Regions from separate parts of the Pseudomonas sp. XP2 genome, predicted to be linked through region 3. Evidence: riboswitches for the same ligand, from Rfam matches in the RefSeq annotation. Region 3 holds a riboswitch; each other region holds the start of a gene.
What was found. Region 3 has a riboswitch for cobalamin ahead of ACK1VC_RS15265 (TonB-dependent receptor). Riboswitches for the same ligand answer to the same signal wherever they lie in the genome.
Positions count from the first base shown of each region.

Region 1: linked by a shared signal. The riboswitch ahead of cobW (cobalamin biosynthesis protein CobW) and the one ahead of ACK1VC_RS15265 (TonB-dependent receptor) in region 3 are both predicted to bind cobalamin.
Region 2: linked by a shared signal. The riboswitch ahead of ACK1VC_RS18415 (CbtB domain-containing protein) and the one ahead of ACK1VC_RS15265 (TonB-dependent receptor) in region 3 are both predicted to bind cobalamin.

Region 1 is NZ_JBNRIK010000003.1:230,323-238,132, reverse strand. Features, by position in the region: gene ACK1VC_RS05700 (LysR family transcriptional regulator) at 1-700, opposite strand, end outside; gene ACK1VC_RS05695 (multidrug/biocide efflux PACE transporter) at 793-1,230, shown strand; gene ACK1VC_RS05690 (branched-chain amino acid aminotransferase) at 1,386-2,405, opposite strand; gene ACK1VC_RS05685 (ATP-binding cassette domain-containing protein) at 2,542-4,119, opposite strand; gene ACK1VC_RS05680 (hypothetical protein) at 4,346-4,705, opposite strand; gene ACK1VC_RS05675 (glyoxalase superfamily protein) at 4,702-5,079, opposite strand; cobalamin riboswitch at 5,181-5,397, shown strand; gene cobW (cobalamin biosynthesis protein CobW) at 5,498-6,565, shown strand; gene cobN (cobaltochelatase subunit CobN) at 6,569-7,810, shown strand, end outside.
Region 2 is NZ_JBNRIK010000017.1:43,546-51,355, forward strand. Features, by position in the region: gene ACK1VC_RS18405 (LLM class flavin-dependent oxidoreductase) at 1-33, shown strand, start outside; gene ACK1VC_RS18410 (TonB-dependent receptor plug domain-containing protein) at 255-2,729, shown strand; cobalamin riboswitch at 2,924-3,146, shown strand; gene ACK1VC_RS18415 (CbtB domain-containing protein) at 3,241-3,429, shown strand; gene ACK1VC_RS18420 (CbtA family protein) at 3,439-4,125, shown strand; gene ACK1VC_RS18425 (cobalamin biosynthesis protein) at 4,125-4,514, shown strand; gene cobM (precorrin-4 C(11)-methyltransferase) at 4,548-5,300, shown strand; gene ACK1VC_RS18435 (DUF1272 domain-containing protein) at 5,367-5,609, shown strand; gene ACK1VC_RS18440 (response regulator transcription factor) at 5,829-6,443, shown strand; gene ACK1VC_RS18445 (transporter substrate-binding domain-containing protein) at 6,457-7,810, shown strand, end outside.
Region 3 is NZ_JBNRIK010000012.1:149,086-156,895, forward strand. Features, by position in the region: gene ACK1VC_RS15235 (TonB-dependent siderophore receptor) at 1-1,004, shown strand, start outside; gene thpR (RNA 2',3'-cyclic phosphodiesterase) at 1,012-1,557, opposite strand; gene lpxO (lipid A hydroxylase LpxO) at 1,716-2,615, shown strand; gene ACK1VC_RS15250 (carboxymuconolactone decarboxylase family protein) at 2,729-3,073, shown strand; gene ACK1VC_RS15255 (GNAT family N-acetyltransferase) at 3,152-3,721, shown strand; gene ACK1VC_RS15260 (outer membrane beta-barrel protein) at 3,854-4,600, opposite strand; cobalamin riboswitch at 4,761-4,968, shown strand; gene ACK1VC_RS15265 (TonB-dependent receptor) at 5,078-7,204, shown strand; gene ACK1VC_RS15270 (DUF1624 domain-containing protein) at 7,390-7,810, shown strand, end outside.

The DNA.
Region 1 (7,810 bases), on a different contig from region 3:
GTTCGGCCCAGCCGAATCCGCGCACGGCAAACTCCAGCAGAGTGAGGTAATCCGGTGCCGACCAGGCCTGGCCGCGGCCTTGGTGCAGGCTGGGGGCATAGGTCTTGATGTACAGCTGCCGTGCGTTTTCAAGGTGTTGCGCTTGCACCGTTTCCAGGCCCGCCAGCGGGTGGCCGCTGGCCACATACACACCGAACTCCGCCTGCTCGGGCAAGCGGGCTACGGCAACGTCGGCGGGGTAGCTGGGCTGCGTCGCAAGGATGCCGACCTGGGCCAGGCCCTGCTGGATCATTTCGATCACATCGGCGTCTTCGGCCGGGCCGCAGCGCAGTTCTGTGTACGGGTAGTGCTGGGCGAAGCGTGCCATCACCGCACCCTGGAAGGTGACGCTATAGCTGTCCGACATCACCACCGAGACCAGCGCCTCGACGTTCTGCGCCAACCTGACCGCCAGGGCATCAAGCTGGGCGCTGGCGTCCAGGATCGCTTCGACATGGCTCAGCACCTGCCGGCCCGCTTCGTTCAGCGTGGGGTGGCGGCCGCCACGGTCGAACAGGGGGCAGCCTACGTCAGCCTCGAAATTGGCGATGGCGATGCTGACGGTGGATTGGCTTTTGCGCAATTTGCGCGCTGCAGCAGAGAACGAACCCAGCGATGCGGCTTCGACAAAGGCGACCAGAGCTTCGGGCGAGTAGCGCATGGTATTGATAAAACCGATGGTAGCTATGTCGCGAGTATCAGTTATATCAAAGAACATGGGAACCACGAATCACGCAATGGATGGAATTTGCAATGAAAACGGTCTCCTTTACCGAACGCCTGGTGCACGCCGTGGGCTACGAAGCATTCGCGGTGCTGCTGTGTGCACCACTGTTGTCCTGGGTGATGGGCAAGTCGCTGGCGACTGCGGGTGCCTTGGCGGTAACCCTGTCGGTTATCGCCATGCTCTGGAACATGGTCTACAACGCGCTGATCGACCGCTGGGTGCAGACCGAACGCATCAACTGGAAGGCCAGTGGGCGCTTCGTGCACGGCCTGGGCTTCGAGGCTGGGCTGGTGGTGTGGTGCCTGCCGGTGGCGGCATGGATGCTGGATATCTCGCTGCTGCAGGCGTTCATGGTAGAGCTGGGCTTTTTCGTGATTATTCTGCCCTACACCGTGTTGTACAACTGGGCGTTCGATAAAGCCCGGCACCTGCTGATGCAGCGCCGCCTCGCGCGTTCCCTGTAGGAGCGGCTTTTAGCCGCGGACACCGGCATAGCCGGTGCCAACCACCGCGGTGCTTGCTTCGCGGGTAAACTCGCTCCCACAGGGACCGTGAGTCATCCAAAAAGAACGGGGCATGCCATTGCTGGCATGCCCCGTTCTTATACAGCTGATACAGCTCAGGCGACCTTGACGATCCAGCCTGCCGGCGCTTCAACATCGCCGCTCTGGATGCCGGTCAGCTCGTTGTAGAGCTTCTGGGTAACCGGGCCGACTTTTTCCAGGTCGTGGAATACGTGCAGCTGGCCGTTGTACTCGATACCGCCGATCGGGGTGATCACCGCAGCGGTGCCGCAAGCGCCGGCTTCGATGAAGCGGTCCAGCTTGCTGATTTCGACGTCGCCTTCAATCACGGTCAGGCCCAGACGCGATTGCGCCAGTTCCATCAGCGACAGGCGGGTGATGCCTGGCAGTACCGAGGCCGATTTCGGGGTAACGAACTCGTTGTTGGCGGTAATGCCGAAGAAGTTGGCCGAACCCACTTCCTCGATCTTGGTATGGGTCAACGGATCGAGGTAGATGGCGTCGGCGAAGTTGGCCTTCTTGGCCTCAGCGCCCGGCTGCAGGCTGGCAGCGTAGTTGCCACCGACCTTGGCGGCGCCGGTGCCTTGTGGGGCGGCGCGGTCAAAGCTGGAAATCTGGAAGTTGTGCGGCTTCATGCCGCCCTTGAAGTACGAGCCAACCGGAATGGCGAAGACCGAGAAGATGAACTCGGGGGCGGTGCGCACGCCAATGTTGTCACCGGTGCCGATCACGAACGGGCGCAGGTACAGGGCGCCTTTGCCGTGCGGTGGTACGAACTTTTCGTTGGCCTTGACCACTTGCTTGCACGCTTCGATGAACACATCGGTCGGCACATGGGGCATCAGCAGGCGGGCGCAGCTGCGCTGCATGCGGGCGGCGTTCTGGTCCGGGCGGAACAGGTTGATCGAGCCGTCCTTGCAACGGTAGGCCTTCAGGCCTTCGAAGCATTGCTGGCCGTAGTGCAGGGCCGTGGAGCCTTCACTGATGTGCAGCACGTTGTCGTCGGTCAGGGTGCCTTTGTCCCACTCGCCATTGCGCCATACGGACAGGTAGCGTTTGTCGGTTTTGATGTAGTCGAAACCCAGCTTGTCCCAGTTAATGCTTTCGTTGCTCATGACACCCTCATTGTCTTGCAAGTGCCCGATCGCTCGGGCTGCTGTTATATGCGCACCACGTCACCATAATACATCCGTCGCGGATCGGGAACGGCCAGTCACGAATTGATAGCCTGCGATGCTTTTTTTTCGGTTCCTACAACCGCAGGTACTCATCCAGTGCCAGGTTTTCCAGCAAAACCGCATCATGGGACGCCACCATCAGCGCCCCGCGAAACTGCCCGAGCATGCGCTCCAGGGCTGCCAGTGACGGCAAGTCCAGGTGGTTGCCGGGCTCGTCCAGCAACAGCAGGTCGAGTGGCCGCTCGCGGTACAGCACGGCAGCAAGTGCTGCCTTCATCCGCTCGCCGCCGCTGAGCAGGCTGCTGGGCAACTCGACGCGGGCCGCATCCAGACCCAGTTGTGCCAGGCGGCTGCGCAACTCGCCCTGGGCCAGCACCGGGTTGGCCCTGCGCAGGTGTTCGAGCACGCTGCTGTGGCCTGCCAAGGTACTGCAGTGCTGGTCGAGCAGGGCGGTTTCGCCACGGCGGCGCAAAGTGTGTGGTGATGCCGGTAATTGCCCGTTCAGCAGCCTTAGCAGCGTGGACTTGCCACTGCCGTTGGCGCCGACCAGGCCCATCCGCTGGCCCAGGCACAAGCGCAGGTCAAGCGGTTTGCGGGTGCCATGGGGCAAGCGAAGTGCCTGCAACGCCAACACTTCGCGGCCCGCATGACGCTGGGGCGTGGGAGCATGCAAGGTAATCGCAGTGGCTTGCTCGACCTCGCGGGCGGCGTCATGCACTTTGCCCAGCAATGCTTGCCGCGCGTCGCGATGGTCGCGGTGCTGCTTGCCCGCCGTGGCCTGGCTGCGCTCCTGCTGGCGGTCGACCAGGATCTTGGCCTGGTTGGCATGCCTGGCTTGACGCCCGGCCCGGGCCTGATGGCGTTCCAGGTCTTCGCGCTGGCGCTGCAGTTCACGGGCTTGGCGTTGTTGCTGCTGCTTGAGCCGGGCAAGTTGCTGCTGGGCCTGCGCCACCTGGCTGGCTTTTTGTGCTGCATAGAAGCCGTAGTTGCCGCCATAGGCCTGTAACCCCAGGCTCGACAGTTCGACAATGCGCGCCATGTGCGCCAGCAGGCTGCGGTCGTGGCTGATCACCAGCAAACCTCGGTCCCAGGCCTCGATCATGCTCAGCAATTGGGCACGGGCGTCGCTGTCCAGGTGGTTGCTCGGTTCGTCGAGTATCAGGTAGTCGGCACCGCTGAGCCATGCGCCTGCCAGCGCCACGCGCATAGCCTGGCCGCCGCTCAGGCTGCGTGCGGGCTGGCGCCAGTCAAGGTGACTCAGGCCGTTGCGTTGCAGGTGCATCTGCAGTTGCTCGCGGATATCCCAGCGCTCGCCGACGGTGTCGAAATCCTGGGGGTTGATGCTGCCTTGCTCGATGCGCTCCAACGCCGCTATCACCGACCCCACCTGGGCCAGGTCGGCAAGCGTGGTGCTGCGCTCGATTACCTGCTGATTCAGCAGATGGACAGGCCCAAGGCGCCGGCACTGGCCGCTGCTCGGTGCACGCTGGCCGGCAAGAACCTGCCCTAGCAGGCTCTTGCCCACGCCATTGCGCCCGACCAGGCCGGTACGCCTTTGGTCGAAGGTTTCGTTGAGATCGGTAAACAGTAGCCGGCCATCAGGCAAGGCCAAAGAGACGCTGTCCAGCGTCAGGATCGACGTGTTCGTCATGCACAACTCCACAAATGCCGCGACATCTCCGGAGCAAACCGGAGGCTGAAGACTGGCCGTCGAATGGACGGCGGCATTAATGGCGCATTGGACGAATACCTCGTACTGGGGGAGTGCGTAGCCTAACGGCCCGTTGGGGGCGGGTAAAGTACCGCCCGCCGTGTATGGGTTTCCTGCACTGGCGATGCGCCGCGCGAGCGGCGCCCGATCTTGTCTGGCCCTGGGCTCAGCGCCCCGTCAAGCGCTTGGCCCAGTCGCCTCCGTGGCTCTGTTTGCAGGCCTCTTCGCTGTCAAACCGTACATGCCAGGCCGGGTGATCCAGTTGTATGCCGGCGTGGTCCAACGCCTGACGGGTCAGCGCCAGCATGCGTGCCTTTGCTTCACCCGCCACTGCAGCGACTTTCTCGGCCTCTTGTTCAAACACCCAAGTAATACGCAGGCTGGCCGGAAAGTTCTCAGGGTCCAGGCGATGGGTGAGCCAGGTGAACCCGACGATTTCTGCCTTGGCGGTTTCACAGGCGTCCGTCAGGCACGCTACCAGCTCCCGCTCCAGGCGGGCCATTTCGCGTTTGCCCAGCGCCTTCACAGGTTGGCCTCGTCATCGATCTGCTGGCAGAAGCGCAGGCGGTTGCCGAACGGGTCGCACACCTGCATCTGCAGGCCCCAGTCCAGGCGCTCGGCTTCGGGCCGGGCGTAACCGTACTGTTTGCCTTGCAGTTCATGCTCCAGCGCCCGCAGGTCGTCGAGGCGGGCAAACACTGTAGAGCCGGGGCAGGCATCGCCATGGTGCTCGGTAAGGTGCAGGATCAGGCCATCGCGGTGAATCTGCATGTACAACGGCAGGTTCGGGCTGAAGCGGTGCTCCCAGTCCAGGCTGAAACCGAGAAAATCCATGTAGAACTCCCTGGCCTTGTCGACCGAGAAGATGCGCAGTACCGGGATGGCGGGGGCGAGGAGCATGGGGCGTCCTTGACAGTGGGCAAAGTCGCCACTGTACCGCAGTGCCGCCAAGAGTTGTCGGCAAGCCCCGCAGCAATGGTTGACCACCCGCCAGCCACTGCGTAGCCTTGCCACTTCGAGGTTCTTCGGCCAGGCCGAAGCTAAGACGGGAACGCGGTACAAGCCGCGGCTGCCCCCGCAACTGTAAGCACTGACAACGGATCGACACAGCCACTGCGCCAATGCGCGGGAAGGCGTCATCCCGCCAGCACGCCGTTCAACTGAACGGGGAGCTGGAACGGTGCAAGCCAGGAGACCTGCCTCGCAACGTTTTCGACTTTCAACCGGGCGGGGTGATCCGGTGGCGAACAAGCCCGGCCGGCCTGGTCCGCGGCTGTCGTCCTGCATGCCCGCGCCATTCTGCCAAGGGCAATGCGACATGAAAACACTGGCCAAGCTCCCCGTTACCATCGTCACCGGCTTCCTCGGCTCGGGCAAGACCACCTTGCTGCGCCACATGCTCGACAACGCCCAGGGCCGTCGCATTGCGGTCATCGTCAACGAATTCGGCGAACTGGGTATCGACGGCGAAATCCTCAAGCAGTGCAGCATCGGCTGCACCGAAGAAGAAGCCAGCGGCCGCGTCTATGAACTGGCCAACGGCTGCCTGTGCTGCACCGTACAGGAGGAGTTCTTCCCGGTCATGCGCGAGCTGGTGGCACGCCGTGGCGACCTGGACCACATCCTGATCGAAACCAGTGGCCTGGCCCTGCCCAAACCGCTGGTGCAAGCCTTCCAGTGGCCGGAAATCCGCAACGCCTGCACCGTCGACGCGGTCATCACCGTGGTCGATAGCCCGGCCGTGGCTGCCGGCACTTTCGCCGCCTACCCGGACCAGGTCGATGCCCAGCGCAAGCTCGACCCTAACCTGGACCACGAATCGCCGCTGCACGAACTGTTCGCCGATCAGCTGGCTAGCGCCGACCTGGTGGTATTGAACAAGGCCGACCTGATCGACGCCGAAGGCCTGGCCAAGGTGCGCGCCGAAGTGGCCGAAGAACTGCCGCCGGCAGTCAAGGTGGTAGAGGCCAGCAGTGGCAAGCTGCCGCTGGAGGTGCTGCTGGGTGTGGGCGCCGAGTCCGAGGCGCACATCGATGGCCGCCGTACCCACCACGATTCGCACCACGATGGCGACGATCATGACGACCACGACCACGACGCCTTCGACTCCATTTCCATCGACCTGCCGGAGGCTGACGAAAGCCTGTTGCTCGACGCCTTGACCCAGCTGGTGGTGGAGTTCGGCATCCTGCGCGCCAAGGGCTTCGCTGCCATCCCGGGCAAACCGATGCGCCTGCTGGTGCAAGGCGTGGGGACCCGTTTCGACAAACACTTCGACCGCGCCTGGCGTGCCGACGAGCCGCGTATCACCCGCCTGGTGTTGATCGGCCAGGAACTCGACGCTGCCCAGCTGGAAGCGCGCCTGCGCCAGGCCTTGGGCGCCTGACCCGTGCACCTGCTGCGGACCCAGCCCGGCGGCTTCGTGCCGGACGACAGTATTGCCGACCTTGGCCAGACACCCGCCGAACTGGTGATTCTCTGCAGCGGCGATTCGCACCTGGCGTTGCTCGCCGATACGGCCGAGCAACTGCCTGAGGATTTCCCCAGCCTGCGCCTGGCCAACCCGATGCAGGTGCAGAACCACGCTTCGGTCGACCTGTATGTCGACCAGGTGCTGCGCCACGCCAAGGTCATCCTGGTGTCGCTGCACGGCGGCGTCGGTTACTGGCGCTATGGCGTCGAGCAACTGGTCGAGCTGGCTGCCCGTGGCGTGCAACTGATTCTGGTACCAGGCGATGATCGCCCTGACCCGGAGCTGACCCGCTTGGGCACCGTCACGGGCGACCAGGCCGAGCGCCTCTGGCACTACTTGCGCCAGGGTGGCAAGGCCAATGCCATCAACCTTTACAACTGCCTGGCCAACCAGTGGCTGGGCCGCGATTATGCCTGGGACGAGCCGCAGCCCTTGCCGCGCACCGCTGTGTATCACCCGGCCAAGGGCAGTGTGGCACTGGAAGACTGGTACCCGCACTGGCACCCGGATTGCCCGGTGGCGCCGCTGCTGTTCTACCGCTCCCACTTGCAGGCGGCCAACACCGCGTTCATCGACGTGTTCTGCCAGCGCCTGCAAGCCGCTGGCTTGAACCCGTTGCCGATTGCCGTGGCCAGCCTAAAGGAAAGCGCCTGCCTGGAGCAGGTCGAAGCCTGGCTGGACGAAGTCGGTGCCGAAGTGCTGGTCAATACCACCGGTTTTGCCCTGTCCAGCCCCGAACGGCCCAACCTGCGCCCGTTCCGCCGTGACATTCCGGTGCTGCAGGCCATCTGCGCGCAGGACAACCAGCCCGGCTGGGAAGCCAGCGAACAGGGGCTGGGTGCACGCGACCTGGCCATGCACATCGCCTTGCCCGAACTGGACGGGCGCATCATTACCCGCCCGGTCAGTTTCAAGGACATGGCCTGGCGCAGCGAGCGCAGCCAGTCCGACGTGGTGTGCTACCGCGCCCACCCCGAGCGTATGGACTTTGTCGCCGAGCTGGCCCGGCGCTGGGTCGAGCTGGCGCGCCTGCCCAATGCCGGGAAGCGCGTGGCCCTGGTGATGGCCAACTACCCGACCCGGGATGGCCGCATCGGTAACGGCGTCGGCCTGGATACGCCCGCTGCTGCACTCAACATTCTCAAAGCGCTGCAGGCC
Region 2 (7,810 bases), on a different contig from region 3:
CATGAGGCTGGACGCAGCACCCGCACAGCCTAGATCCCGACTCGCAGCACCGGCCTCTTCGCGGCGGTTCGACGCCTCGACGAGCCCGCTCCCACAGGAAAATCACTGACCTCAAGGCCTGTGCAATTCCTGTGGGAGCGGGCATGCCCGCGAAGAGGCCGGTGCAGGCAAACACTTTCCCAAACACCCTACGCCAGCCCTGTCAGAGCCTGGCGCCTATTCGCCTGCGTGCTCCACCGTATTCCGAGGACATGATGTCTAGAACACCGCTTTTCGCCCTGCCCCTGGCCTGCCTGCTCACCCCGTTCGCCGACGCTGCTGCAACCACCGAAGACCAACGCCTGGACACTGTCACGGTGATCTCCACTGGCATGCGTGGCAACCAGCGCACCGTCGCCGACAGCCCGGCCCCCATCGACGTGATCAGCAACGAACAGTTGCTGCGCACCGGCCGTGCCGAGCTGTCCGAGGCCATTTCCAAACTGCTGCCCTCGTTCAACTTCGGCACCAACATCGCCGGTTTCCAGTCTGGCGTGCGGCCGCTGAGCAACCGCGGCCTGGGCCCGGCCTACACCTTGGTACTGGTCAATGGCAAACGCCGCCACAACAGCGCCGTGCCGGCCAGCGGCTCGACGGACAACAGCGGTGCCAACGCCGTGGATATCGACATGATCCCGGTCAGCGCGGTGTCGCACATCGAAGTCCTCAAAGACAGCGCGGCGGCTCAGTACGGCTCGGATGCGGTAGCCGGGGTGATCAACATCATCCTCAAAAGCGCCAGCAGTGGCGGCCATTACGAAAGCAGCTATGGCCAGCTGTACAGCGGCCAGGGCGAAACCATCAAGCTGGCTGGCGACCAGGGTTTCGGCCTGGGTGACGGCGGTTTCCTGCACCTGTCGGGGGAGGCACGCAAGCGCGGCACCGCCAACTGGATCGACAAAGCCGACCCTGGTTACCGGGCCTACTTCGAGGACGACCGCCAGGCCGCCTGGGACCACCGCGCTGTGAAGAACGGCGACCCCGACCTGCGCGCCTTCAACCTCGGTTACAACGCCGAACTGCCCATCAGCGACGACCTGAAACTGTATTCGTTCGCCACCTATGCCGAGCGCAAGCTCGAAGCCTTCAACAACTATCGACTGCCCAACAGCAACGCCTCGATCCCCGAGTTGTTCCCCGACGGGTACTTCCCGCTCAACAACATCAAAGACACCGACTACCAGTGGCTGCTCGGCACCCGGGGTGCCGCCGGTGCCTGGGACTGGGACCTGTCCACCACGTACGGGCGCAACAAGAACCAGCAGTCCAGCGACCTCACCATCAACCCTACCTACGGCCCGGCCTCGCCAACCTCGTTCGATGACCTGGCGACTTTGCAGTTCGACCAGTGGGTAAACAACCTGGACATCACCCGCGCTTTTGATCGCGTGTTTGGCCTGGCCGTACCAACCCGCGTCTCGGCGGGCCTGGAACACCGTTGGGAGCGGTTCCAGACCTTCGCCGGCGACCCCGTCGCCTACGGCGTCGGGCCCTACACTTACCCGGCCACCCTGGCCGACGGGCGCCCCAACCCGCTCTACGCGCTGGCCAACGGCCAGACCGCCGTGGGCGCCCAGGCTGCGCTGACCATCCGCCCGGAAGACGAGGCCGATGTGAAGCGCAACAACTATGCCGCCTACATCGACCTCGGCCTGGACCTGACCCCGCGCTGGTACCTGGGCACCGCCGCGCGCTTCGAGCACTACGACGACAACTCGGGCAACACCGCCAGCTTCAAGCTCAATTCACGCTATGAACTGAGCGAAACCGTGGCAATCCGCGGCACTTTGGGCAGCGGTTTCCGTGCCCCGTCGCTGACCCAGAGCGGCTATACGGTCAGCGACAACCGCACCGCGCTGGACGCTGACGGCAATGTGGTGCCGGCCTTGCGCCGCACCGTGGCGCCTGGCAGTGCCGCGGCGCTGGCATTCGGCGGCGACAAGCTCGACCCGGAGAAATCGCGCAACGCCGGCCTGGGCCTGACCTGGCAACCGGCGCGCCGTACCAGTGTCACCCTGGACACCTACCTGATCGACATCGACGACCGCATCCTGTTGACCGAAAACCTCTACGACCGGCAGAACGGTGCCGGTGCCATTGGCGATATGCTCCAAGCACTGGGCCTGGCACGCACCACCTGGATCAACTACTACACCAATGCCTTCGACACCCGTACCCGCGGCCTCGACCTGGTAGGTGACCACACCAGCGAATTCGGTGCCTGGGGCGATGTGCGCTGGACCTTGGGCTTCAACTGGAACAAGACCACTGTGCGCGGCAGCCGGGGCACGCCCGCAGCGCTGGCGGCAGCCGGTATCGAGGTGGTCGGCCATGGCCGCGAAGGTGACCTGGTGGCGGCCTCGCCGAAAACCAAATGGGTACTGGGCAGTCAGTGGTTGCTGGGTAACTTCACCGGCACCTTGCAGACCACCCGCTACGGCAAGGTCGAAACCTGGCAGCAGAATCAGGCCCAGGACCGCACCTTCGGCGCCAAGTGGATTACCGACCTGGACCTGTCGTACCTGCTGTTCGACAGCTTGACCGTCAGCCTGGGCGGCACCAACATCTTCAATGTACGGCCCGACAAGAACGGCGTGTACAACGCCAACGGCAACCAGGCGGCCTACGGCAACCCGCCGTTTCATCCAGGTGGCGGGTACTGGTACACCAAGTTGGCGTATGACTTCTGAAAACATCCTTTGGGTTTAGCGCGGACCTCAGTGGGAGCGGGCAAGCCCGCGAATCAGGCAGATGCGGTGGATGGCACCGGCTTTGCCGGTGTTCGCGGGCGAGCCCGCGCCCACAATGATTGGGCAAACTTTCACCCTGAGCACGGCAGTCACTCGCACACATGGCAATTGACGCAAACCCCGCCCCATGCTCTCCTTATGCCTCACGTTCAGGTGCCCCCCAGGGGGTGAAACGGGAAACCGGTGCGTCGCAGGCCCTCCATCAGGGCCGGACAAGCCCGGTGCTGCCCCCGCAACGGTAAGCGAGTGAAGCGTCTGTGCCACTGTGCCTTGTAGTCCGGCATGGGAAGGTGACGCTTTTCAGGAGCCCTGCTCCTCCTCGCAAGCCCGGAGACCGGCCTGGCGTTCATGAACACCCCGCGGTGGGCGGGCGCTGTTGCATTCCCCTGGGCGGCCACGCATCAGGGATGCCGCGCTTGCCCGTTGCCCACAAAAAGCAGAGGAACGCGTCATGCCCGTCACCAGCGCCAAGCCACACAGCCTTGCCACCCCCGTCACCCTCAGCCAGCGCATCGTCATTGCCGTTGGCGCAAGCCTGCTGGGCCTGTGCCTGGTGTACTTCGCCGGTTTTTCGCACATCGAGGCCGTGCACAACGCCGCTCACGACACCCGCCACAGCGCCGCCTTCCCCTGCCACTGAGTACGCCTGATGATCACGCGCATTGCCCGTACCGCGGGCTTCAGCGGGCTGCTTGCGGCCCTGCTGCTGACCCTGCTGCAAAGCTTCTGGGTCGCCCCGCTGATTCTTGAGGCGGAAACCTACGAATCCTCGGCCCCGGCCGCACACCACGAACATGGCGGCGAAGTGGCCGCCCATGAGCACAGCGCCGACGCCTGGTCGCCGGAAGACGGCTGGCAGCGGGTGCTGTCCACCACCGGTGGCAACCTGGTGGTTGCGGTCGGCTTCGCCCTGATCCTCGCCGCCCTCTACAGCCTGCGCGAACCGCAGCGTGCCGGCACCGGTGTGCTGTGGGGCCTGGCCGGTTTCGCCGTGTTCTGTCTGGCGCCAACGTTGGGGCTGCCACCGGAACTGCCCGGCACCGCTGCCGCCGACCTGGGGCAACGCCAGGCCTGGTGGATTGGCACGGCCAGCGCCACCGCCCTTGGCCTGGCCTTGCTGGTGTTCGCCCGGCACTGGCTGTTGAAGGCGCTGGGCGCCGTGTTGTTGATAATCCCCCATGTGATCGGCGCGCCACAGCCCGACGTGCATGAAAGCCTGGCCCCCGCAGCACTGGAGACTCAGTTCAAGATGGCCTCCTGGCTGACCAACGCTGCATTCTGGGTGGCCTTGGGCCTGCTCAGTGCATGGCTGTTCCGCCGTTCCAGCCAGGCCTGATGCCGGCCTTCTACGCCGGCTTCGGCTGCCGCCGAGGTTGCCCGGTGGATACATTGCAGACCCTGCTGCACCAAGCCTTGGCTAGCCAGGGCCTGGTGCTTGCCGACCTGCGCGGCATTGCCAGCATCAGCCTCAAGGCCGACGAACCCGGCTTGCAGCAACTGGCCGAACGCCTTGGCTTGCCCTTGGTGCTGTACCATAGCGCACAACTGCAAGCCTTTGAGCCGCTGCTCAGCCACCGCTCTGCCACAGCCCATGCCCACAGCGGCTGCTGGGGCGTGGCCGAGAGCGCGGCACTGGCGTTGGCCAGCCAGCGGCCCGGCTGCACCGCCGGGTTACTGCTGACCCGCCAGGTACTGGGCCCGGCGACCCTGGCCCTGGCCTGCTGAACATTTCGCTCCTCTTTCCTGCAAGGACTTTCCATGACGGTGTACTTCATCGGTGCCGGCCCCGGCGACCCTGAACTGATCACGGTCAAAGGCCAACGGCTGATTCGCCAGTGCCCAGTGATCATCTATGCCGGCTCACTGGTACCTGCTGCCGTGCTCGAAGGCCACAAGGCCCAGATCGTGATCAACAGTGCCGAGCTGCACCTGGAACAGATCATCGCCGCCATGTGCAGCGCGCACGAACAAGGCCAGGACGTGGCCCGTGTACACAGCGGCGACCCCAGCCTGTACGGCGCCATCGGTGAACAGATCCGCCACCTGCAGGCGCTGGGCATCGATTACCAGATCATCCCCGGGGTCACCGCCACGGCGGCCAGCGCGGCGCTACTTGGCTGCGAACTGACCCTGCCACAGGTGGCGCAGACGGTGATACTCACTCGCTATGGCGACAGTTCACCCATGCCACCTGGGGAGCAACTGGGCGACCTGGCGCGCCACGGCAGCACCTTGGCGATTCACCTCGGGGTCAAACACCTCTCGCGGATCGTCGAAGAACTGCTGCCGCACTACGGTGCGCACTGCCCGGTGGCGGTGGTACATCGTGCCACCTGGCCGGACCAGGACTGGGTGCGCGGCACCCTTGGCGATATCGTCGAACGCGTCGCAGCCAAAGATTTTCGCCGCACGGCGCTGATCCTGGTAGGCCATGTGCTAGGGGATACCCCCTTCGCCGAATCGGCCTTGTACCGTGCCGGGCATGCCCACCTGTACCGCCCTGGGGACTGAGCATTGCCAGTATTGCCGCCCGCGTAGCAGACTCCGGGTTCCCGCCTGCGAACAGGAGTCACGCCCATGCTGGAATTACGCCCCAACTGCGAGTGCTGCGATACTGACCTGCCGGGCGACAGCCCCGATGCGCTGATCTGCTCCTTCGAATGCACCTTCTGCCGTGCCTGCGCCGACACACGCCTGCAAGGCCGCTGCCCGAACTGCGCCGGCCAGCTAGTGCCCCGGCCGACGCGTGTCGGTCAGGCGCTGGCCAATAACCCCGCCGCCACCCAGCGTGTGAACAAAGCGCACGCCACCTGCGCCTGACGCCCTTCCAAACAGACATCGCCGCTTTCTCGGGGTGATGTCTTTCACGCTTCTTGTAGGATTTTTCCACAACAAGCACGCGGATTATCAACACTTCTATACTCGGCATTACCAAACTTCGGGATTGGTCGTATCTTGCAGCGCTTCCGATTAACCCACTTGCAGACGTATTCCGGAGTGATCCAGGAAGCGGACCACATCCCGACAGGAGTTTTCCACATGACAACCGTGCTGATCGTCGACGACCACCCCATTGTCCGACTGTCCTTGCGCCTACTGCTCGAGCGTGAACGCTTTCATGTTGTCGGTGAGGTGGGTAACGGCAGCGAAGTGGCTCAGGTAGCCCGCGATCTGCGCCCGGATGTAGTCGTGCTCGATATTGGCCTGCCCGGTCTGGATGGCATGGAAGTGATCAAACGCCTGCAAAGCCTTGAGCCGGTGCCCAAGATCATGGTGCTGACGGGCCAAGCCACTGACCTGTACGTACGGCGTTGCCTGGATGCCGGCATCGGCGCCTTCGTCACCAAGGAAGAAGACCACGAAGCACTGCTGTTCGCCCTCAAGGCGCTGGTCAAAGGCTATTCGACCTTCCCGCAAATGTCGGTCAACAGCAACTCGCTGGAAAGCGAACCGGTGCGCCTTGCCAGCCTGTCGAACCGTGAAATGGAGGTGCTGCGGCGCCTGGCGCGCGGTGAAAACAACAAGAATATCGGTACCCGCATGAATCTGAGTGCCAAGACCATCAGCACCTACCGAGGCCGGATCATGGAAAAGCTCAAAACCGAATCTCTGGTCGAGATGGTCGACCTGGCCAAACGCAACAGCGTCTACTGAGCGTTCGGCCGCCATGAAGCGCCTGCTGGCGTGCATGCTCCTGGCCATCGGCCTGGCCGCCCCCACCGCGCTGCTGGCCCGCAGCGAAGCTCGGCAACTGCTGGCGCGCTCTGTCAGCGCAGCAGCCCCACTGCAACTGTCCAGCGAAGACCGGGCCTGGCTGCAGCGACGTCAATACCTGGTGCTAGGCAGTTCGCGGCCCGACTATCCACCGTTCGAATTGAACGCCAGCCAACAGGACTACGAAGGGATCAGTGCAGACTACGCAGGTATCATTGCCGAACTGCTGGGCATACACGTCGAGGTGCGCCGATTCGATAGCCGCCACGAAGCCATCGCCGCGTTGCGGGAGGGCAGTATTGACCTTCTGGGCAGCTCCAATGCCTTCGAGGCGGCAGATGCCGAGCTTGAACTGAGCACGCCGTATGCAGACGACCTGCCGGTCATCGTCACACGCGAGGGGAGCAGCCTGAAGAACCAACCCGACCTCGCCGGCTTGCGCCTGGCCATGGTCGATCACTACCTGCCGGCCAGCACCGTACGCGGTCTGTATCCAAAAGCGCAGTTAAGCTTGTACCGCTCGACCCTTGCCGGGTTGGCAGCCGTCGATCTGGGCGAGGCCGATGCGTACCTGGGCGATGCCATCAGCACCGACTTCACGATTGGCAAGAACTATCAAGGCACGCTGAGAATCGACCACTTCTGTCAGGTTCCGGCTGGCGCATTTGCATTTGCCTTGGCCAGCGACAACCCTCGCTTGCATCGGCTGGTCGACATGGCGCTGGCCCGCATAAGCGAAAGCGAGCGCCTTAACATCCTGCGCCGCTGGAGCAGTGGCAACACCAGCCTGCTGTTGCAGCGCCACCTCACTGACTTGAGCAGCGAAGAAAAAGCCTGGATCGCAGCCCACCCCTACATCGATGTATTGGTCAACACTTCGCTGGCGCCATTGACGTTCAACGACGCCGAACACCGCCCAACCGGCATCACCCTTGACCTGCTGAAACAGATTTCATTGCGTACCGGGCTACAGTTCCGCCCGGTCGAAAGCGATTCGGCGCAGGCGATGGTCGAGCGCCTGGTCCGCGGCGATGCACACATGATCGGCGCCCTGGGCTACGGCGCGGAGCGCTCGAAACAGCTGCGCTATACCCGCCCCTACCTGGTCAGCCCACGCGTACTGGTTACGCGCAGCGACAGCACTTACCCCGCACAAACCAAAACGCTGGATGGCCAGCGCATCGCCTTGGTACGCGGCTCGCCGCAGAGGGCACTGCTGCAACAGCGCTATCCGCAAGCCAGGCTGGTCGAAGTGGACAACCCGCTCGGCCTCATGGAGGCCCTGGCCGGGGGGGCTGCCGATGTGG
Region 3 (7,810 bases):
GCAACATCTTCGACATCGACCATGACCGCCCGGAACCCAGCCGCGACAGCGTCTTCGAGGGCGAACTGGCACGTGCCAACAGGGCCAGCTACGACATCCGCCAGAAAGGCCTGTACGGCGCCTGGCGCATCAAGCCTACCCAGGATCTGACATTGATCCTCGGCACGCGTGTCAGCTGGTTCGACTACAGCTGGGATTCGATCGACTTTGACAGCCTGACCGACCCTGGTACCCGCTACCCGACCAGTCGCATGACCGAAACGGGCCAAGTCACCCCTTATGCCGGCTTTGTCTACGACCTGACCCGCGAATGGGCCTGGTACGCCAGCTACACCGACGTGTTCGTACCGCAAACCGAACGCGCTGTGGGCAATACGCCGCTCAAACCGGTGATCGGCAGCAACTACGAAACGGGCTTGAAAGGCGAACTGCTCGACGGCCGGGTCAATGCCTCGATCGCACTGTTCCGCTACGACCAGGAAAACCGCGCCGTCACCGACGTAGCCTCGGGCTTCGCTTGCGATGACTGGTACTGCTCCACCGCAGCGGGCAAGGTGCGCAGCCAAGGCGTTGAAGCCGAAATCAGCGGCGAAGTGCTGAGTGGCCTGCAACTGTTCGCAGGCTACACCTACAACACCACCAAGTTCCTCGATGACCCTGACGACAAAGGCCGCACCTTCAGCCAGTGGACACCCAAGCACATGCTGCGCGCATGGGCCGATTACACCCTGCCACTGGACGGCCAGCGCTGGAGCACCGGCCTGGGCTTCACCACCCAGAGCCACACCCTCGGCTACGAGCGTACCTACACCGTGCCTGGCTATACCGTCTGGAGCGCACGCCTGGCCTACCAGCTAACCTCCGAAGTGAACCTTGCCGTGAACGCCAACAACCTGTTCGACAAGAAGTACTGGGTTGCAGGCTTCAACCAGCTCAATGGCAGCAACAATTATGGCGAGCCACGCAATTTCATGCTGACGGTCAAGTACACCCCGCAACTCTGACCCTGGGTCAGTCTGCCAGCGGCCACTGCGCCAAGGGCCAGTAAGCGCCCTTGCGCGACTCGTAGAGCGTGAAGTGGCGCGCGCTGAGGTAGAACTCCGGCGCGCTGCTGGCCTCGGGTGGTTGCCCGTGGTAATCCCTGGACAGGGTCAAGTGCGGCCGATACTCACGGTTGGCCGCCTCCACCCCCAACGGCAGCAGTGCCTGCTGCAAGCCGTACACCAGTTGCAACAGGGCCGGCGGTGTCTGCTGTGCCTCCAGCACCAACGCGCCGGCCCGCTGCCACACCTGCAAACGGTCAAGCAACAGCCGCGGTGCCAGAGTTGGCAACGTCAGTTGATCGACTGCCGCACAGATCGCCGGCACCTGTGCGGTATCCACATCGCCGAGGAACAACAGCGTGACATGGAAGTTGGCCGCGGGGACGGGTTTGCCGCTGCGCAGGTTCAGCGCCCGGCGCCACTGAGCCAAGGCATGGCGCTGGGCATCGCTGACCGGCAAGGCGAAGAACAGCCGTTTGAACGGGCTACCGCTGGGGCGTATATCCTGAACCATACCAACTCCCTGACATGAAACGTTTGCGCAAGACTGTAGGGCATTACACCAATGTCGCCCCGGTGTTTCGTAACAATAAGTACAAACTACCCCCATGATTGTTTATGCTGGCGAGCTTATGCCATGACGCATGGCCATTTTTCGACAAGTAAACGTCCATGAAAATTGCACTCGTACTTATCTTCGCCCTCTCGATTGCCTACGTGCACCTGCGCGGTCGGGTTCGCCACAAATTGACTCGCCAGCTGGGCGACCACTCCAGCTTCCTCGCCCCGGTCAACAGTTTCCTGTACCTGTTTTCCAAGCTCCCGGCCAAGCCGTACTTGCCGGTCGAAGCCTTCCCCGAACTGAAGCCGCTGCAAGACCACTGGCAGGAAATCCGCGAGGAAGGCCGCCAGTTGCTGCACGTGGGCGAAATCAAGAAGTCCGACAACTACGATGACGTCGGTTTCAACTCGTTTTTCAAGACTGGCTGGAAGCGCTTCTACCTGAAGTGGTACGGCGAAAGCCACCCTTCGGCGATGGCCCTCTGCCCACGCACCACCGAACTGCTGCAAAGCATCGGCACGGTCAAGGCTGCCATGTTCGCTACCCTGCCGCCGGGCGCCAAGCTGGTGCGCCACCGTGACCCGTATGCCGGCTCGTACCGCTATCACCTGGGCCTGGACACGCCGAACGATGACGGTTGCTACATCGACGTGGACGGCGAGAAATACTCATGGCGCGATGGCGAGGGCGTGATCTTCGACGAGACCTACATCCACTACGCGGCGAACACGACCGAGCACAACCGCATCATCCTGTTCTGTGACGTCGAGCGCCCGCTCAAGTACCGCTGGGCCACTGCGTTCAACCGCTGGTTCAGCCGCAACGTCATGGCCGCCGCCGCCGCGCCCAACGGTGCCGGCGACAAGACCGGCGGTATCAACCGGTTGTTCACCCGCATCTACAAGATCCGTGAACGCGGCAAAGCGCTGAAGAAGCGCAACCGCCTGCGCTACTACGTGGAAAAGTGGGCGGTGGTTGCAGCGCTGGTGCTGGTGTTCATCTACATTTGAAGGCTCAACGCGCCCACAAGTGCTGCTGCACACCCACCAAAGTACAAGCCTCGCAGGTGTCACTCTTCGACTAGCCTGAAAGCTCCACTCGCAACCACCACAAGGTGAAGACGATGAGCATGATGGACTGGGACGCCTACCGTAAGCAGTTGATGGCCGGCATCGGCGATCTCAAGCAACTCTCCCCCGACACCGTGGCCGGTTACATGACCGCCAGCGGTGCAGGGGCCAAGACCAACCACCTCGACGCCAAGACGCGTGAGTTGATCTCACTGGCCGTGGCCGTGACCACCCGTTGCGACGGCTGCATCGCCGTGCATTCGCAGCAGGCGGTCAAGCACGGGGCCAGCCGCGAGGAAATTGCCGAAGCCCTCGGCGTCGCCGTGGCGATGAACGCCGGTGCTGCGCTGGTGTACTCGGCGCGAGCCATGGATGCGGTGGGCAAGGCCAACGGCTAGGCCCAAACGGCGTCGTCGCCCTTGCGCGACGGCGCCGCGCCCCACAGACTTGGCGGCCCAGCCCTTGCAGGAGCCCGCATGATCCACGTTCGCCCTATGACAGCCGAAGACTTCGAGCGCTTCTGGCCCACCTTCCAGGCCATTGTCCAGGCCCGTGAAACCTACGCCTTTGACCCCGAGCTGAGCATCGATCAGGCCCGCCAGCTGTGGCTGGAGCTGCCATTGCACACGCTGCTGGCCGAAGAAGATGGCGAGCTGCTGGGTTCTTATTATCTTAAGGCCAATGCCGCCGGGCCTGGCGCGCACGTGGGCAATTGCGGCTATATGGTGTGCGAACAGGCACGCGGCCGAGGTGTGGCACGCCTGATGTGCGAGCACTCGCAGAAGCTGGCGCGCCAGGAGGGCTTTCTGGCCCTGCAGTTCAACTCGGTAGTGGCCAGCAATGAAGTTGCGGTGGCACTGTGGCACAGGCTGGGATTTGAAACGGTCGGCCGCTTGCCCAAGGCTTATCGCCATGCCCGCCTGGGGCTGGTGGACTGCCTGGTGATGTACAAGTGGCTGGCAGAGGAGCCGGTGGTGGAGAAACCACCGCTGCTGATCGGGCGCAAGAACATCGAGGCACGGGTGTCGCGGCGTCGCGGGCGCTAACCTTCTCTCGCAGGTTCGGCCCCTTCGCGGGCTTGCCCGCTCCCACAAGTACTGCGCAGCACCTAAAGGCTGTGCGGTCCCTGTGGGAGCGGGTTCACCCGCGAAGAGGCCGGGCCTGCTAAACGCTCAGCTTCAGAACGCCAAGCCCACCTTTACACCAAACTCGTCACGCTTGAGCTTGGTGTTGTCTGCCACTGGCGAATCTTCGTCCAGCTTGTATTCGGTGCGGGTGTAGTACACCCCGGCCTGCACCGGCAAAGCGCCCTGCTGGTTCATCAGCAACGTCACTTCGGCGTACGGGTTGGTGCGGTCTTTGAGGTCGACCGTGTCGCTGCCAAAGTCGTCCACTTTCAGCCGCGCACGGCCGTCCAGGGTGTGGCGCGCGCCCACTTCAACCCGCAGGGTCGAGGCGTCGAACTGGTGGTTGTAGCCCAGCGCCGCCTTGGCAAAGGGCGACTTCACGGTGAGCTTGGTATCAAGGTCGTTGATTTCCGGCTCGAAGCGCGACCAGCTGTAGCCGCCGCCCACGGTCACATCGACGAAGTTGCGAGCGTCCAGCGCCGCACGCCAGCCAAGGTCCAGGTCAGCCTGGGCTTCCTTGAGCTTGTTGTCGTTCTTCTTGCCGTATTTGGCTTCGGCGCCGATTTGGTAGATGAAACCGGATTCGGCTGTCAGCTTGTTGCCGAAGGTGGCGAACACACCGCCCTGGCCCATGTGTTCCTTGTCGCTTTCACTGCCACCTTCGAACTTGAACTTGTCGTAGGCGCCCTGCAGACCGATGGTGAACAGCGGGTCGGTGCTGGGTGCGGCGGTGGCGGCCAGCGGTGCGGCGATCAAGGCGAGCAGGCAGGTGTGGCGCAACAGATGACGAGCAGGCATGCGTAAAGTCTCCATGACTTGGTAACGAAAGACGAACGCGCGGTTCGAGACAAACGCCACACGAAAAGTTCGAAAAAAAATCAGTAAAAACACGCAACCCTGTGTTTTATCGGCGTATTCATGGCACGCCAACATTTGACGCCTTAGCCTTTCAGTGGTCAGATGCGCGCCAGTTTCAGGTGCCCTTCGCCGCCGCGCGCAGGGTGAAACGGGAAGCCGGTGCGTCATGTTACCCATGACAAGTCCGGCGCTGCCCCCGCAACGGTAAGCGAGTGAACCCTTCGAGATACCACTGTGCACGTGCATGGGAAGGTGAAGGTTTCATGCCCCTCGCAAGCCCGGAGACCGGCCTGGAGCTTCACTTGGCAACCCGCGGTGGGCGGGCGCAGGCCGGAATCCGTGCGCGCGCCTGCCTGCATGGTTCGCCTTTGCGTGTTTTCCACCGGGATCCATTCATTCCTGCAGCAGTGGAACGACATGTCCCGTATGTTCAAGCTTCACCCCCTGGCGGCCTGCCTGGCCGTCGCCCTCCCGGCCCTGGCCGATGGCCATGACCGGCAGCCCTTGGCCTTGCCTTCCACGGCCATCACCGACACCCTCGACAGCCGCACCCTCGACCTGGCCACGCCGACCCAGGCAGGCTCGCGCCTCGGCCTCAGTGCCCTGGAAACACCGGCCAGCACCAGCAGCATCAGCGCCGAGCAGATTCAGCAGCGCAACAACCTCACCGTGCAGGATGCGGTGACGCGGTCGCCGGGCATCACCTTCGTCGGCTCCCCCGGCGACGGCGGCACAGGCCTGTCCGCCCGCGGCTTTGCCGGTCACAGTTCGGTGATGACCCTGTTCGACGGCGCACGCCTGTACACCGGTGCCGGCACCCAGACGTTCCCGGTCGACCCGTGGATGGTCGAGCGTATCGATGTCATTCGCGGCCCGGCTTCGGTTCTGCATGGCGAAGGCGCCACCGGCGCGGTGATCAACGTGATCCCGAAAAAACCGTTTGCCGGCGAGGTGCGCAACCACCTGCGCCTGGGCTACGGCTCGTGGGACCGCCAGCAGCTCGGCCTGGACAGCGGCGGCAGCCTCAGCGAGCGCCTTAGCTATCGCCTGACCCTTAACCAGCAGGCCGGCAACGGCTGGGTCGACCGCACCACATCGCGCAGCCTGGCCCTGAGTGCCGCGCTGCGTTTCGATGCCAGTGACGACCTCAGTTTCACCCTTGCCCACGACCGTGGTGATGCAGAGCCTGCCAACTACTACGGCACCCCGCTGATCGACGGCCACTACCGCAGCAGCCTGCGCAATAAAAACTACAACGTGCAGAACGACGTGCAGCACTACGTCGATGAGTGGACCCGGCTGACCACGGACTGGACGCTGAACGACCACGTCAGCGCCAGCAACCAGCTGTACTACATCAAAAGCCGCCGCCACTGGCGCAATGCCGAAGACTACAGCTGGGACGCCGAGCGCCAGCAATTGCAGCGCGGCAGCTACCTGGAGATCAAGCACAACCAGGAACAGTTCGGCGACCGCCAGACCTTCACCTTTGACCACAGGCTGTTCGGCCTTGCCAGCAAGACCGTGGTCGGCGCGGAATACAACAAGGTCCGCTTCAACGTCGACAGCAACGCGCCCTACAACGATGTGGGCGGTGACTACATCGACCCATGGCAGCCAGAACCGGGCGGGTTCCACAGCGCCTCGCCACTGCGCCCGCAAACCTTGTCCAGCACCCACACCTTCGCTCTGTTCGCCGAGAACCGCTTGCAGCTGAGCGACCGGCTGTCGCTGGTCACTGGGGTGCGCCGCGACCAGAACCACATCGACCGCACCAACCTGGCCAACGACAACCGCAGCGACCGCAGCCTGCAAGGTGGCAACTGGCGCGCCGGGCTGGTGTTCGCAGTCACCGATGACTTGGCGCTGTACGGGCAGTACTCCACCAGCCAGGAGGGGGTCAACAACCTCATCAGCCTCAGCCCCACCCAGATGCACTATGACCTGACCGAGGCGAAACAGACCGAGGTTGGCCTCAAGCAGCGCTTCTGGAACGGCCGTGGCGAATGGACGCTGGCCGCCTACCACATCGTCAAAAAGAAGCTGCTGGTGGACGACCCGATCACCCACGAGAAACAACAGGCTGGGCAGCAGACGTCCGATGGCCTTGAGGCAACCCTGGAACTGGCACTGGCGCATCAGTGGCAGGTGTCGGCCAATGCATCGCTGGTACGCGCCAGGTATGACGATTTCGACGAGATGGTCGGCGGTGTAGCGCAGGACCGTGCCGGCAACCGGCCGGCCAACGTGCCACGGCGTACCGCCAACCTGTGGCTGAGCAAAGGCTTCGGCCAGCAGGTAGAGGCCGGCGTGGGTGTGCGCTACGTGGATGAGCGTTATGCCGATACTGCCAATTCCCAACGTGCCCCCGGCTACGCCGTGGTCGATGCCAACATCGCCTGGCAGGTGCTGCCGGATGTGAAGTTGGGGTTGCAGTTGAACAACCTGTCTGATCGTGAATATGTGCAGTCGGCGTTCAGTGGGCAGCAGTGGTTGATGGGGATGCCACGATCGTACTTTGCGACGGTTGATTACACCTTCTGACCTGAGTTGCCTGTAACGGCCTCTTCGCAGCACCAGGCTGCTCCTACCAGTCACCACCGACCGGTAGGAACAGCCTTGCGCTGCGAAGAGACCGGCACAGGCAACACAAAAACCTCTACCAACCTCTCGTCGATTAGTTATAAGATAACGTTTCACATGACATTAATTCCTATCAGCGACCCTCCATGACAAGCGCCAGCGCCACGCCCTCCTTGATCACCCAGCGCCTGCAAAGCATCGATGCCCTGCGCGGCCTGGTGATCCTGTTCATGCTTCTGGACCACGTCCGCGAAACGTTCTTCCTGCACCGACAGGTCAGCGACCCGATGACCATCGACGCTACAGAGCCTTCGCTGTTCTTCAGCCGGACCCTGGCCCACCTGTGCGCGCCAGTGTTTGTCCTGCTAACCGGGCTGTCGGCCTGGCTGTACGGCGAAAAGCACCAAGGCCGCGGCGATGTCTCGGCGTTTCTGTTCAAGCGCGGGTTGTTCCTGGTGGTGCTGGAATTCACCCTGGTCAACTTCGCCTGGACCTTTCAGTTGCCCCCCAGCGTCATCTACCTGCAAGTCATCTGGGCCATCGGCGTCAGCATGATCGCCCTGTCGC